Regions from separate parts of the Streptomyces sp. NPDC013317 genome, predicted to be linked through region 1. Evidence: riboswitches for the same ligand, from Rfam matches in the RefSeq annotation. Region 1 holds a riboswitch; each other region holds the start of a gene.
The links. Region 1 has a riboswitch for cyclic di-AMP ahead of ACZ3IJ_RS15540 (M23 family metallopeptidase). Riboswitches for the same ligand answer to the same signal wherever they lie in the genome.
Positions count from the first base shown of each region.

Region 1 (3,721 bases):
TCACACGCAGTACGAGGCGGAGGTCACCGAGCGCTGGGGACGCGACGCGTACGAGAAGGGCGACCGCTGGTGGCGCTCCCTCGGCGCCGAGGAGAAGCAGGCGTTCATGGACGAGCAGGCCGGCATCGCCCGTGACTTCGGGAAGGCGGCCCGGGACGGCCTCGCCGCCGACAGCGACGAGGTCCAGGCGATCGCGCGGCGCCACGTCGCGTGGCTGTCGACGACCACGACGCCGACGAAGGAGTACGTGATCGGCCTCGGCCAGATGTACGTCGACGATCCGCGCTTCGGCCGGAACTACGACAAGCACGGCGAGGGCACCGTCCTCCTCGTCCGCGACGCGATGACGGTCTACGCGGAGCGCAACCTCTAGGTCGAGGTAACCCACTTGGGCGAGCGGAGGTCGCCGCACGGCGCGGCGCCCGGCACCCTGGGGAGGGCGCGGTACCGTCCGTCGCCGTGTACGGACCGGGCAGGAGACCACAGGTGGGGCAGGGGCAGGGGAACGGGACCGACGGAAAAGGGACCGGCCACGGGCAGGGAACCGGGGGCGGGAACGGTCAAGGGAACGGTCACGGGAACGGTCACGGGAACGGGAACGGTCACGGGAACGGGACAGGACGCGGGACCGGAACCGGGAACGGGACAGGACGCGGGACCGGAACCGGGAACGGGACAGGACGCGGGACCGGAACCGGGGACGGGACAGGACGCGGGACCGGGAACGGGCAGGCGAGCGGGAACGGGAACGGGCGGCCTCGGCGGCGGGCCGAGCGGACCCGCCGGTTCCTCCGCGCCCTGCCCCCGCTGCTGATCCTCGGTGGTGTGGTCTTCGACCTCTCCACCCCGCCCGCCTACACGGCCGCGCCGATGTTCTCGGCCGCGCCGCTCCTCGCCGCCCCGTTCTTCTCCATGCTCACGACGCTGCTCACGGGCATCGCCGCGGTCCTCGCGAGCGTGGGGCTGCACGTCTACAACGGCACCGCCGGCGAGGTCCCCTCCCTCACGGAGACGCTGACCGTCGTCACCGTCTCCGCCCTCGCCCTGCTGGTGAACCAGGTCGTGCTGCGCAGCGGCGAGCGGCTCGCCTCTGCGCGCGTGATCGCGGAGACCGCGCAGAAGGCCGTCCTGCCGACGCCCGCCGACCGGATCGGCGGGCTCCAGGTCGCCGCCCGGTACGAGGCGGCGCAGGCGGACGCGTTCATCGGCGGCGACCTCTTCGCCGTTCAGGACACGCCGTACGGGGTACGGCTCGTGGTCGGTGACGTCCGGGGCAAGGGGCTCGACGCCGTCGAGGCGGTCGCCGTCGTGATCGGGGCCTTCCGGGAGGCGGCCGAACAGGAGGCCACCCTGGAGGGGGTCGCCCAGCGGCTGGAGCGGGCGCTGGCCCGGGAGGGCACGCGCCGGTCCAGTCTCGACGCCTTCGAGGGGTTCACCACCGCCGTCCTCGCCGAGATCCCGCGTGGCGACGGGCGCGTACGGATGGTGAACCGAGGCCACCCCGAGCCGCTGCTGCTGTACGCGGACGGCGGCCTGGCCCACCTCGAACCGACCGAGCCCGCGCTGCCGCTCGGCATGGGCGAGCTGGCCGCCTGGCCGGACCGGGCCGACGAGGCCCCCTATCCACCGGGCGCCACGCTGCTCCTCTACACCGACGGGCTCTCCGAGGCGCGCGACGCCTCGGGGGCCTTCTACGATCCGGCCGAGCGGCTGGCCGGGCGGATCTTCCCGGGGCCGGACGAGCTGCTCGACGCGCTGGTCGACGACGTCCGCCGGTACACGGGCGGCGGCTCCACGGACGACATGGCGCTGCTCGCGGTGAGCCGTCCGGCGGCGGGCCAGCCGGAGCGGCGCAGGACGATGCCCGTGGTGCCGTGACCATGCGTAGTGGCGAGGTGTCACTGAGATAACAGTTGACGAACCGTCAGTTCAGGAGCCCCGTCATTGGTCCGTACTGAAGCGGGATCAAATCGGTCTGTACCAGCTTAATCGCGCTAATGATCAACGGGAACGGCTTGGAATCCGGCCCTCGTGTCTATTAACGTTCGATAACGCAGCGCGGTCGTCCCAGCCGTCGCCAGAGACGGCACCGTGCGCACGCGCCGAATCCTGAAAAGGAACCGGGGAACCACTACTTGGGGTGAATCGGGCACCGTCGCACCCGTGCGACACCGTCCGTAGGAGACCTTCCTGCTCCGAACCCGTCAGCTAACCCGGTAGGCGAGAAGGAAGGAAAGGAGTACGCCTCCGTGGCGTCCAACACCCCTGCTCCCGAGGGTCTTTCTGACGGGTTCAACGCGTTCGGCGCCCCGGGCGCCGCCGGGACGGACGACGACACGACCACGTGGGGGGAGTGGAACCCCACCGAGGACTCCCTTCGCCAGCAGGCCCGTTCGGGCGGCCGTCACCGTGTCGTGAAGCAGCGCTCCGGCTTCGCCCGCTCCTCCACCGTCCTCGGCGTCGGTGTCATCGCGGCCGTCGGCGCGGGTGGCATGGCGACCGCCAAGGACAGGCCGCCGGTCTCGATATCCCTCCCCGACCTCAACCTGCCGGACGCCTCCGAGCTGCCCGGTGTCGGCGAGCTCATCTCGGGCGAGGACGGCACGGACTCCGGGACGAACAACCCGCAGCCGCTCACGGCCACCCTCGCCCTCCCGGCCGACAGCGCCGAGAAGGCCGCCGGCTCGCCCGCCGCCTCGACGGCGGACGCCGGTGAGGCGCTGCGCGCCCGCATCATGCAGCAGGCCGAGCAGCAGCAGGCCTCCGCCGACGCCGACAAGAAGGCCGCGGCGGAGAAGGCGGCGGCCGAGAAGGCGGCGGCCGAGGCGGCGGCGAAGGCGGACGCGGCGGAGAAGGCCGCGGCCGAGGAGAAGCGGAAGGCCGAGGCGGCCGCCGCCGCGAAGGCCGAGGCGGAGCGCCTGGCCAAGCTCGCCGCGAGCTACGCGCTGCCCACGTCCTCGTACACCCTCACCTCCACGTACGGCCAGTCCGGCTCCATGTGGTCCTCCGGCTACCACACCGGTCTCGACTTCGCGGCGCCCACCGGCACCCCGGTCAAGGCGGTGCACGGCGGCACGATCAAGTCGGCGGGCTGGTCCGGCTCGTACGGCTACCGGATCGTCCTGGAGCTGGAGGACGGTACCGAGGTCTGGTACGCCCACCTGTCCTCGATGACGGCGAGCGTCGGCCAGACCGTGGGCACCGGCGACACCATCGGCCGCGTCGGAGCGACCGGCAACGTGACCGGCCCGCACCTGCACCTCGAGGTCCACACCCCGGGCGGCGCGGGCGTCGACCCGGCGGCCTGGCTGGCGGGCAAGGGCATCTCCGTCTGACCCCGGACGTCCACACGGCTCCGGCGGTCCTGGCGACGTCCCCCCGACGCCAGGGCTGCCGGGACCCCCGGCCCCGGGACCCCCGGGCCCCGGCCCGTCCCCGCAGGTTCCGTCCGTGTGACGGCGCCGGATCCTTCTGAGAGCCCGGCGGCGGCTCCGTCCGTGTACTCGGCGCCGCCCGCCCTAGCTCCGGTACGGGTTGTAGCCGCTGTAGTCGAGGTACTGAGGCGGGGCCCACGCCCGGCCCGTCGCCCGGGCCGCGTAGGTCAGGGCGGGGGAGGCGACCGCCTTGCGCTGCCAGAGGTGGTGGAGCAGCTCCTGCTCGCGCGCGCTGAACTCCGGCCCCGCCGCGCCGCGCTGGGCGCGATGGCGCAGAAAGGCGAGGG
Region 1 covers NZ_JBVHDX010000004.1:601,161-604,881, forward strand. Annotated here, with positions in the region: gene ACZ3IJ_RS15530 (MerR family transcriptional regulator) at 1-373, shown strand, start outside; gene ACZ3IJ_RS15535 (PP2C family protein-serine/threonine phosphatase) at 826-1,878, shown strand; cyclic di-AMP (ydaO/yuaA leader) riboswitch at 2,091-2,238, shown strand; gene ACZ3IJ_RS15540 (M23 family metallopeptidase) at 2,250-3,335, shown strand; gene ACZ3IJ_RS15545 (PrsW family intramembrane metalloprotease) at 3,519-3,721, opposite strand, start outside.

Region 2 (3,721 bases), on a different contig from region 1:
CGACCTGCGGTGGCGCGGAGGGCTCATCATGCGTGGATTGCGCACGCTTCCGGTCGAGTTCTCCCCTTTGAGTGGCTGACGGACCGTCAAGATTGTGACTTTCGCGTGATCTCCGCTGCATCGACTTGTTACTGACGTTCGAATGCCGCTACGTTCACCGTCACCTCAGCAGTCACGCGAAAGGCCCTCCCCATGCGCTCCGGGAACGGACGACACCGCAGACCCCGCCAAGCCCCCGCCATCGTTGTCGCCGCAGGCGTGACGGGATCGGCCCTGGCACTTCCCCTCCTCGGCGCGGGCTCGGCGTCCGCCGCCGACGCGGCCACCTGGGACCGGGTGGCCGAGTGCGAGTCGGGCGGCCTGTGGAGTGCCCACTTCGGCAACGGGCTCTACGGGGGTCTGCAGTTCACCCAGGAGAGCTGGGAGCGGCACGGTGGGCTCGCGTACGCGACCAGTGCGGATCTGGCCAGCCGCGCCCAGCAGATCGCGGTGGCGGAGAAGGCGTTCGCCGCGGGCGACACGCAGTGGGCCACCTGCGCCCCGATCGCCGGTCTGACGAAGGACGGCGCGAAGCCGGACGTCGACCCGGGCCCGGCCGTGAAGCCGGCGGAGCCCACGGGTCCCCTTCCCGAGTCGAACCGGACCGCGGGCATGCCGGCCGGTGACGGGGGGACCTCGCCCGACGCCGACGCCTCCGAGGGCGCCACGCCGGGCAACGGGAAGGGCGACGGGAACGGCGACGAGCAGGGTGAGCCGTCCGCCACTCCCGAGACGTCCACCACTCCCACCGCGCCGAGCACGTCGGCGACGCCGGGTACCGGGAAGCACCGCGGTGACGCAGCTCCGGAGGAATCGGTCATACCGGGCAAGGATGGCGAAAAGGGCCGCCATGCCTTGCCGACTGACACCCCGACAGTCGAGGGGGAGGCCGGCGCGGACGAGGTCAAGCAGGGCGGTAAGGGCAACAAGGACTCTTCGGACAGTTCGGGCAACACTGCTGCCCAGGACATATCCGACGCAATGGGCGAATACACCGTCAAGTCGGGCGACAGTCTCTCCGAGATCGCCCAGCAGAACGAGCTCCCGGGCGGCTGGGGCGCCCTCTACGACGCCAACCGTTCGACGGTGGGTGCCGATCCGAACCTGATCCTCCCTGGCCAGAGCCTCGACCTCGGCCTCGGCTCGACCGCCGGGCAGGCTGCCGACCAGGGTGCTGAACAGGGGTAGTTCGGGATTGTATGTCCGGTTCTGCGCCAGTGAGACATGGGTCTCTTTGTCTCAACTGGCGCGTCCCGTCCGCAAACTCGGCTTCCGTCACCTCTCACCTGCGTAAACACCCTTCGTCCCCTGGCAGGTAGGGGTGAAATGTCCGACCTGGACGTCTTTGAACTTCACCCAGGTCTGTGTCTACGGTCAGGACCGCTCGCCACCGCGGGCCCCGTCGACCGAAACGCCGAATCCTGCCGTCGGCCGATGGGAACAGTCGTCGCGTCAAGCGCCGTAGGCAGGAGCGGGGGACCCAAGGTAAGTGCCGTCCCCGGCCGTTGAGACAGACGGCCGACGGACCGGCTTGGGGTGAAGCCGCGCGCAAGGTCGCGCGGCCGGGCAACTCACATGGCCCGAACCCGACAGCTCACCTCGCAGGCGTCGGTGAGGAGAAGTTCCATGCTGTTTTCCGCCAAGGGCAAACACCGTCGTGCCTCCAAGGCCACCCGCGCCGTCGCTCTCGCCGGCATCGCCGGTGTCGCCGTCGCAGCCCCGCTGATGGCCACCGGGTCCGCCTCGGCCGCCACGGCCTCCGAGTGGGACAAGGTCGCCCAGTGCGAGTCCGGTGGCAACTGGTCCATCAACACCGGCAACGGCTACTACGGCGGCCTGCAGTTCTCGTCCTCCACCTGGGCCGCGTACGGCGGCACCGCCTACGCCGCGACCGCCGACCAGGCCTCGAAGTCGCAGCAGATCACCATCGCCGAGAAGGTCCTGGCCGGTCAGGGCAAGGGTGCCTGGCCGAGCTGCGGCGTCGGCCTCTCCAGCGCCGCCTACACCGGTGGCGCCGCCGAGAGCACGCCGGCCGAGCCGGCCGCCCCGAAGCAGGAGCGTCAGGCCGAGCAGCCGACGACCCGCAGCGAGACCCGGACCGCCCCGAAGAAGGCCGAGTCCAAGAAGACCGTCACCACCCCGACCGGCAAGAAGGTCAAGAAGGGCGACGGCGAGTACAAGGTCGTCGGCGGCGACACCCTGAGCACCATCGCCGCCGCCCACGACGTCAAGGGCGGCTGGGCGAAGCTCTTCGAGCTCAACAAGGACGTCGTCGAGGACGCCGACCTGATCTACCCGGGTCAGCAGCTTCACCTGAAGTGAGCCCCGCGGCTCGCGTGAGTCCGGCGGCTCACGCGGGTCCGACGACCCTCCCGCGGTGACCACCCCGGTCCGGAGCGCTTTTCCCCCGTGCGCTCCGGGCCGGGGTTCCGCGTTCCCTGGAGTCCGGAGCGGAACCCGGAGCGGGTCGAAACGCGGCTCCGCAGAGTTACCGCCGAGTAGTTCTGGGGGCTTTGGCCGGAGATGCGTACCCTCGGGTCCTTTTTCGTCCCAGGGGGCGGGCGCCCGGCGGGCGGGAGCCCCGGAGCCGGTTAGGCTCTTGTCGCAAGGCCAAAGCGACCCTGCACCGCAAGCGTCACATCTAGCGTCACATCCCAGAAGGAGATGCTCGTGCCGTCCATCGACGTCGTCGTAGCCCGGGAAATCCTGGACTCCCGAGGCAACCCCACGGTCGAGGTCGAGGTCGGCCTCGACGACGGCAGCACCGGCCGTGCTGCCGTTCCGTCCGGTGCCTCCACCGGTGCGTTCGAGGCCATTGAGCTCCGTGACGGAGACAAGAACCGCTACCAGGGCAAGGGCGTCGAGAAGGCCGTCCTCGCCGTGATCGAGCAGATCGGCCCGGAGCTCGTCGGCTACGACGCCACCGAGCAGCGCCTCATCGACCAGGCCATGTTCGACCTGGACGCCACGGACAACAAGGCCTCCCTCGGCGCCAACGCCATCCTCGGCGTCTCCCTCGCCGTCGCGCACGCCGCGTCCGAGGCCTCCGACCTTCCGCTCTTCCGCTACCTCGGCGGCCCGAACGCGCACCTGCTGCCCGTTCCGATGATGAACATCCTGAACGGCGGCTCGCACGCCGACTCCAACGTGGACATCCAGGAGTTCATGATCGCGCCGATCGGCGCGGAGTCCTTCTCCGAGGCCCTGCGCTGGGGCACCGAGGTCTACCACACCCTCAAGTCCGTCCTGAAGACCAAGGGCCTGTCCACCGGCCTCGGCGACGAGGGCGGCTTCGCCCCGAACCTGGACTCCAACCGCGAGGCGCTCGACCTCATCCTGGAGGCCATCAAGCAGGCCGGCTACGTCCCGGGCAAGGACATCGCGCTGGCGCTCGACGTCGCCGCGTCCGAGTTCTACAAGGACGGCTCGTACGAGTTCGAGGGCAAGTCCCGCTCGGCCGCCGAGATGACCGAGTACTACGAGGAGCTCGTCTCCGCGTACCCGCTGGTCTCCATCGAGGACCCGCTGTTCGAGGACGACTGGGCCGGCTGGAAGGTCCTCACCGACAAGCTGGGCACCAAGGTCCAGATCGTCGGCGACGACCTCTTCGCCACCAACCCGGAGCGCCTGGCCCGCGGCATCGAGGACGGCGCCGCCAACGCGCTGCTCGTCAAGGTCAACC
Region 2 covers NZ_JBVHDX010000006.1:96,914-100,634, reverse strand. Annotated here, with positions in the region: gene ACZ3IJ_RS18020 (cytochrome P450 family protein) at 1-79, shown strand, start outside; gene ACZ3IJ_RS18015 (LysM peptidoglycan-binding domain-containing protein) at 259-1,227, shown strand; cyclic di-AMP (ydaO/yuaA leader) riboswitch at 1,487-1,662, shown strand; gene ACZ3IJ_RS18010 (transglycosylase family protein) at 1,666-2,361, shown strand; gene eno (phosphopyruvate hydratase) at 2,704-3,721, shown strand, end outside.
Region 2: it holds a riboswitch for cyclic di-AMP, as region 1 does, so the genes downstream of both, ACZ3IJ_RS18010 (transglycosylase family protein) here and ACZ3IJ_RS15540 (M23 family metallopeptidase) in region 1, are expected to answer to the same signal.

Region 3 (3,721 bases), on a different contig from region 1:
GCGGACGCCGATCCGGACAAGCACCATTCCGGGCAGGACAGAACCGGCCCGCGAAATTCAGTGCTCTTTGTATACGGCCCGCTCGTTAATTCCGGACGCTCGCGGTGTTTACGACATGTTGCGAAACCCTCACGCGCCCGTGCTCCGGGCGCTTCAGCCGGTGCAGCACCAGTGACCGCTCGGCGTGCGTCGCGGTCAGCGCACGGGCCCGCTCCGCGTCGCCGCGTGCCACCGCGTCCACGATCGCCCCGTGCTCGGCCCACGCCTCGGCCGGCTGGGCCGGGAGCTCGATCGCGTACATCCAGTCGATCTTGTGCCGCAGCTGGGTGAGCAGGGCGCTGAGCGCCGGGCTGCCCGAGGCCTGGGCCAGCGTCTCGTGGAACCAGCCGCCGAGCGGGCGCAGGTCCTCCGCCTGGCCCCGCCTGGCCCGCTCCTGCCCCAGCCTGACCAGGCCCCGCAGCACCTTGAGGTGCGCTTCGGTGCGGCGCTGCGCGGCGCGCGCGGCCCCCAGCGGCTCCAGCAGGGACCGGACGTCCAGCAGGTCCGCCGCCTCCTGCTCGGTGGGCTCGGCGACCTGGGCGCCCGCGTGGCGGCGGGTGATCACGAAGCCCTCGGACTCCAGGGTGCGCAGCGCCTCCCGGACGGGGACGCGGGAGACTCCGTAACGGCGGGCGAGCTGCTCCTCCGTCAGCCGGCTGCCGCGCGCGAAGACCCCGGTGACGATGTCGTCCCGGATCGCCGTGCATACAGAGTGCGCGGGAATGCGCATGTTCGACCTCCGCCTTGATCCGCGCGAAACCGGTTCTCCGGCGACTCTATTGCAGCAGGGCTTTGTTTCCGACGGCTCTCAAGGATCCATGGATATGTTTTCGGTCAGCGAAAAGCCCCGGCTCGGTACGAGCCGGGGCTTTTCTGAGAAGCCGGGAAAGACCTCGAACGGTCAGACGTTCACACCACGCGCGCGGAGGTACGCGATCGGGTTGATGTCGGAGCCGTACTCGGCGGTGGTGCGGGCCTCGAAGTGGAGGTGGGGCCCCGTGGAGTTGCCGGTCGAGCCGGAGATGCCTATCTGCTGGCCCGGGGTGACGGACTGGCCGACCCCGACACTGATGGCGGAGAGGTGACCGTACTGGGTGTACGTGCCGTCGTTCATCCGGATGACGACGTTGTTGCCGTACGCACCGCCCCAGCCCGCCTCGACGACGGTGCCGGAGCCGACGGAGACGACCTTGGTGCCGGAGGCGGCGTGGAAGTCGACGCCGGAATGGCTGCCGGAGGACCAGAGCGCACCGCCGGTCTTGTAGCCGGTGCTGACGTACGAGCCGGCCACGGGGAGCTGGAAGGAGTTCAGGCGCTTGCGCTCCGCCTCACGGGCGGCGCGCTCCTTGGCCTCGCGGATCTCCTTGGCGCGGGCCTCGGCCTTGCGCTTCGCCTCGGCCCTGGCACGGGCCTCCGCCTGGCGCTTCGCCTCGGCCTCGGCGGCCTCGCGCTCCTGGGCGGCGGCCTGGGCGTCGATGGTGTCGGCGAGCGAGTCGGCGGCGATGATCTGGGTCAGCCCGGTGTCCTCGACCGAGGGGGCAGCGTCCGCGTCGACGGCGAGTGCCGGGGAGGCGAGGGTTCCGATGACGCCGGTGGTGGCGAGGGTCGCGACGCCGGCGATGCCGGCGGTGCGGCGCGACAGACGACTCGGACCACGATGCTTCCCGGTGGCACGGGTGAACGCCATGTAGGGGCTGTTCCTTTCCTTCCTTCTCGCCTACCGGGTTAGCTGACGGGTTCGGAGCAGGAAGGTCTCCTACGGGCCCCTCCGCACGGGTGCGAAGGCGTCCGATTCACCCCAGGGACTTCGTGTGGGTCCCCGGCTCCCCAGGCTCGCGCCTGACGGGGACTCGGCGATGACTGTCCGATGCCGCGGGTGCGGCGGGTGCAACTGGCGAACAGCCGGATTGACGCTAAGCGGACCGTCTTTCAATCACCAAACAGACACGCCTGTTTGTAAGACATGCCACAGGCCATACAGCCACCGTCCGCAGCAATACGGACAAAGAGGAGGACCCCGACGTACCGTGACGTCGGGGTCCTCCGGTGCCGCCGGACGCGGCGGCACGGCGACTCGATCAGCCGGTGACGACGGTCACTTCGCCGAGGCCGAGGGCGCGTACGGGCTCCTCGATCTCCGACGCGTCACCCACGAGCACGGTGACGAGTCGGTCCACGGGGAAGGCGTTGACGACCGCGGCCGTCGCCTCCACCGTGCCGGTCTCGGCGAGACGCGCGTACAACTGCGCCTGGAAATCGTCCGGAAGGTGCTGCTCGACCTGGTCGGCGAGGGTCGCGGCGACCGAGGCGGCGGTCTCGTACTTGAGCGGCGCCACGCCCACCAGGTTCTGCACGGCCACATCGCGCTCGGCGTCCGTCAGACCTTCCGCGGCGAGGGTGCGCAGCACCTTCCACAGGTCGTCAAGTGCCGGACCGGTGTTGGGGGTGTCGACGGATCCGCTGATGGCGAGCATCGAGGCGCCGTTGCCCTCGCCGTCGGAGCGCAACACCTGGCCGAAGGCACGGACACCGTAGGTGTAGCCCTTCTCCTCGCGCAGGACACGGTCCAGGCGGGAGGTGAGCGTGCCACCGAGGCAGTACGTGCCGAGGACCTGGGCCGGCCAGACACGGTCGTGCCGGTCGGCGCCGACGCGGCCGATCAGCAACTGGGTCTGGACGGCACCCGGGCGGTCGACGATGACCACACGGCCGGTGTCGTCCGCCGTGATCGGCGGGACCGGGCGCGGCTCGGCGGTGTCGCCCGTCCAGGCGCCGAGCGACTCGGCGAGCACCTTGTCCAGGTCCACGTCGGTCAGGTCGCCGACGACGACGGCCGTGGCCGTGGACGGCCGGATGTGCGCGTCGAAGAAGGCACGGACGGCGGCGGCGTCGATCGGCTCCACCGTCTCCTCGGTGCCCTGGCGCGGCCGGGACATGCGCGAGTCCGCCGGGAAGAGCTCCTTGGAGAGCTGCTTGGCCGCCCGGCGGGCCGGGTTGGCCGCCTCGTGCGGGATCTCGTCGAGCCGGTTGCGCACCAGACGCTCGACCTCGGTCTCGAGGAACGCCGGCGCGATCAGGGCCTCGGAGAGCAGCCCGAGCGCCTTGGGCAGCCGGGAGACGGGGACCTCCAGGGAAACTCGTACGCCCGGGTGGTCGGCGTGCGCGTCGAGCGTGGCGCCGCAGCGCTCCAGCTCGGCGGCGAACTCCTCGGCGGTGTGCTGGTCCGTGCCCTCGGAGAGCGCGCGGGCCATGATCGTGGCGACACCGTCGAGGCCCGCGGGCTCGGCCTCCAGCGGTGCGTCGAGGAAGATCTCGACGGCGACGACCTGCTGGCCGGGGCGGTGGCAGCGCAGCACCGTCAGGCCGTTGTCCAGCGCTCCGCGGTCCGGGGCCGGGAAGGCCCAGGGCCGGGCAACCCCCGGCTCCGGCTGCGGGTGGAACGTCATGTTCGTCAAAGACGCGGCAGCGTCGGTCACTGGTCCGCTCCCTCTTCCTCGTCGCTGTCGGCCTGGTCGGCGTCGTTCTGTTCGGTGCCGACCGGCTCGTAGACCAGCACCGCGCGGTTGTCCGGGCGCAGCCGGGCCGCGGCGGCGGCCCGCACCTCCTCGGCGGTGACGTCGAGGACCCGGTTGACGGCGGTCAGGGCGAGCTGCGGGTCGCCGAACAGGACCGCGTAGCGGCA
Region 3 covers NZ_JBVHDX010000001.1:119,058-122,778, reverse strand. Annotated here, with positions in the region: gene ACZ3IJ_RS00495 (GntR family transcriptional regulator) at 86-769, opposite strand; gene ACZ3IJ_RS00490 (M23 family metallopeptidase) at 941-1,726, opposite strand; cyclic di-AMP (ydaO/yuaA leader) riboswitch at 1,740-1,905, opposite strand; gene ACZ3IJ_RS00485 (M16 family metallopeptidase) at 2,118-3,485, opposite strand; gene ACZ3IJ_RS00480 (M16 family metallopeptidase) at 3,512-3,721, opposite strand, start outside.
Region 3: it holds a riboswitch for cyclic di-AMP, as region 1 does, so the genes downstream of both, ACZ3IJ_RS00490 (M23 family metallopeptidase) here and ACZ3IJ_RS15540 (M23 family metallopeptidase) in region 1, are expected to answer to the same signal.

Region 4 (3,721 bases), on a different contig from region 1:
ACCGCAGCTTCGACCACTACTTCGGCAGACTCCGCGGCGTCCGGGGCTTCGCCGACCGGGCGGCTGGAAACATCCCCGGCGGCTGGGGCATGTTCAACCAGCCCAACTGGGGCGGGCGTCAGTACCCGTGGAAGCTGAGCGCCACCCCGCCCGCGGGCGGGGTCGACGGGGAGACCCTGGCTCAGTGCAACGGGGACCTGCCGCACAGCTGGACCTCGCAGCACGCGGCGTGGAACAAGGGCCGGATGGACAACTGGGTCACGGGCGTCGGCAACACCCGCACCCTCGGCTACCTCGACCGCGGCGACATCCCGTTCCACTACGCCCTCGCGGACAACTACACCGTCTGCGACGCGTACTTCTGCTCGGCGCTCAGCGCCACGGGACCGAACCGCACCTTCCTCTGGAGCGGCAAGATCGACGCCTCCAGCAAGGACGGCGGCGAGGAGTCCGGGCTCACCTGGGAGACGTACGCCGAGGCGCTCCAGCGGGCCGGTGTGAGCTGGAAGGTCTACCAGAACGCCCAGGACAACTACGGCGACAACGGTCTCGCGTACTTCAAGAAGTTCACCGACGCGCGGCCCGGAAACCCCCTGTACGACCGCGGCATGGGCTCCGTACCGAAGGTCACCGGGTCCACCCCGGACGACATCGCCGCCGCGATCCGCGCCGACGCGGTCGCCGGGACGCTTCCGCAGGTCTCCTGGGTGGTGGCGAGCGAGGCCTTCTCCGAGCACCCCTACGCCCCTCCGGGCGACGGCGCGCACTTCGTCGACCTGGTCTACCGCGCCCTGGCCGCGAACCCCGAGGTCTTCGACTCGACCGTGCTGTTCCTCAACTACGACGAGAACGACGGCTTCTTCGACCACGTGCCGCCGCCGGTCGCCCCGCCGGGCACCGCGGGCGAGTACATCGACGGCGTGCCGATCGGCCTGGGCTTCCGCGTCCCGATGCTCGTCATGTCGCCCTGGACGCGTGGCGGCTGGGTCAGCTCCGAGGTCTTCGACCACACCTCGGTCCTGCGCTTCATGGAGACCTGGACGGCCGCCCTCGGCACCCCGGCGACCTGCCCGAACATCAGCGCCTGGCGGCGGAAGGTCACCGGGGACCTGACGGGAGTCTTCGACTTCGCGCGCCCGGTGTACGGAGTTCCCACCGGCCTCCCCTCCACCGCCAAGGTCATCGGGCAGTCCACCTGCGGCCCGCTGCCGAACCCGGTGCCCCAGGACAACGCCCTGCCCGCACAGGAGACCGGCACCCGGCCGGCGCGCGCCGTGCCGTACCAGGTCAACGGGAACCTCGACCGGTTCGAGTTCGGGGCGGCGGGCAAGATCCTCGCCTGGTTCTCGATGACGAACCAGGGCGCGGAGGCGAAGCGGGCCGCCCACTTCACGATCCACCCGCACCAGCACCGGGACACCGCGGCCTGGCAGTACACCGTGGACCCGGGCGCGACCGCCACGGACTACTTCAACATCGGGCTCGGGTCCGGGTCGGGCAAGTACGACATCTCGATGATGGGCCCCAACCGCTTCCTGAGGCGCTTCATCGGGGACGCGTCCAAGGCCGGCAAGGCGATCGAGGTGGCGGCGCGGTTCGCGACCGAGCCGGGCACCGGGAAGTCGGCGCTCTACCTCAGGCTGACCAACACCTCCCCCGGTCCCGTGACCTTCACGATCCGCTCGAACGCCTACCGCACGGACGGGCCGTGGACGTACACGGTCCCGGCCGGCTCGTCGCGCGAGGACTTCTTCAACGCGGTGGCGTACAGCAACGGCTGGTACGACTTCACGATCACGGCCGACGTGGACGGCACCTGGTCACGCCGCTACACCGGCCACATCGAGACCGGCACACCCAGCGTCACGGGCTGACACACACCACCACTTCCGACAAAAAGGGACACAAGGGCAATTTCATGCCCTTGTGTCCCTTTTCTTGGCTGGGATGAAATTGCCCGTATGACCGTTTTGGGATCACGGGTGACGTGAATCACGCGAAGAGGACGCAACCTATGCGGAGGGGCGCCTTCCCCTTGTGCCGCACGGCAGTTCGGCTCGGCCGTGATCACCTGGAACGCATTTCTGAATTTCCTGTTCATTTCGCATCCATGCCCCACCTTGTTCCGTCCGACATTCCTCGCCTACGGTCACCTCGACCCGGACGGATCGCCGAATCCTGCCACCGTCCGAAAAAGACCAGCCATTCACCCGTCGGCAGGAGCGGGGGACCCAGTTTTTTCGCCGTCCCGGATTTCCGGACCGGCTTGGGGTGTAGCCGCACGCGTGCGGCCGGGCAGCTCCAGCCCGAACCCGACAGCTCACCCCGCAGGCGCCGGAGAGGAATCCCGCATGTCCGCTCACGGTAAGCACCGGCGCCCCAAGCGACGTCCCCTCAGCCGAGGTATCGCCCTCGCGAGCACGGGTGGAGCCGCGCTGGCTCTCCCCCTCGTGGCCACGGCCACCGCGCACGCGGCGCCGAACACGGCCCCGGCCGTCGCGCCCCTCGAGAAGACCGTCTTCAGCAGCCCGGCGAAGATCGCCGAATCGATTCCCACCGCCGGGAATTCCGCTGCCAAGATCTATACCGTCGTCCGCGGCGACTCCCTTTCCGTGATCGCGCACGAACAGAGTGTGCGGGGCGGCTGGAAGGCGCTGTACAAGGCGAACCGCAAGGCCGTCGGTGACAATCCGTCACTTATTCGTCCGGGTCTGGAACTCACGCTGAGCGGGAAGCCCGCGGCCGCGACGAAGCAGCAGAAGGCCCCGGCGCGTACGACGAGCACGGACCGCGCCGACCGCTCGCAGCAGCGCAGTGCCGCGCCCGGCGCCGCATCGGCCAAGACCGTGACCAAGGCCGCCCCGGCCAAGGCCGCGCCGGTCGCCGCCAAGAGCTACACCAACGACCTCGACGGCTGGATCCGCGAGTCGCTCGACGTCCTGCAGAAGTACGGCATCCCCGGTTCGTACGAGGGGATCCACCGCAACATCATGCGTGAGTCCTCGGGCAACCCCCAGGCCATCAACCTCTGGGACTCCAACGCCGTCAAGGGAACCCCGTCCAAGGGCCTCCTGCAGGTGATCGAGCCGACCTTCCTGGCGTACCACGTGCCCGGAACGTCCATGGACCTGTTCGACCCGGTCGCCAACATCACCGCGGCCTGCAACTACGCCGCGGACCGCTACGGCTCCATCGACAACGTCAACGGACCGTACTGACGGACGCCCTAGAAGTGGTCGGCGAACCAGCCCGAGGCCAGTCGGCCGACCTCTTCCAACGTGCCGGGCTCCTCGAAGAGGTGCCCGGCACCGGCGACGACGACGAGCCGGTTCTCGCAGGTGAGCCGCGCCTGGGCCGACTCGTTCAGCTCCTGCACGAGCGGGTCGCGGCCCCCCACGATCAGCAGCGTCGGAGCGCGTACCTGCGCGAGGCGCGCTCCGGCGAGGTCCGGGCGCCCGCCGCGTGAGACGACGGCGGCCACGTCGGAGAGCGGGTCCGCCGCGGCCCAGAGAGCGGCCGCGGCGCCGGTGCTGGCGCCGAAGTAGCCGATCCGCAGGCCGTCGAGGCCGGGCCGGCCCCCCAGCCAGTGCGCGGCCCGGGCGAGCCGGCCGGCCAGCAGCTCCGTGTCGAAGACGTTGCCGCGGTCGTCGGCCTCCTCCTCGGTGAGCAGGTCGAACAGCAGCGTGCCGAGACCGGCACGGTTCAGGCTCTCCGCGACGGC
Region 4 covers NZ_JBVHDX010000003.1:524,777-528,497, forward strand. Annotated here, with positions in the region: gene ACZ3IJ_RS11195 (phosphocholine-specific phospholipase C) at 1-1,874, shown strand, start outside; cyclic di-AMP (ydaO/yuaA leader) riboswitch at 2,191-2,347, shown strand; gene ACZ3IJ_RS11200 (transglycosylase SLT domain-containing protein) at 2,352-3,218, shown strand; gene ACZ3IJ_RS11205 (phosphoribosyltransferase family protein) at 3,227-3,721, opposite strand, start outside.
Region 4: it holds a riboswitch for cyclic di-AMP, as region 1 does, so the genes downstream of both, ACZ3IJ_RS11200 (transglycosylase SLT domain-containing protein) here and ACZ3IJ_RS15540 (M23 family metallopeptidase) in region 1, are expected to answer to the same signal.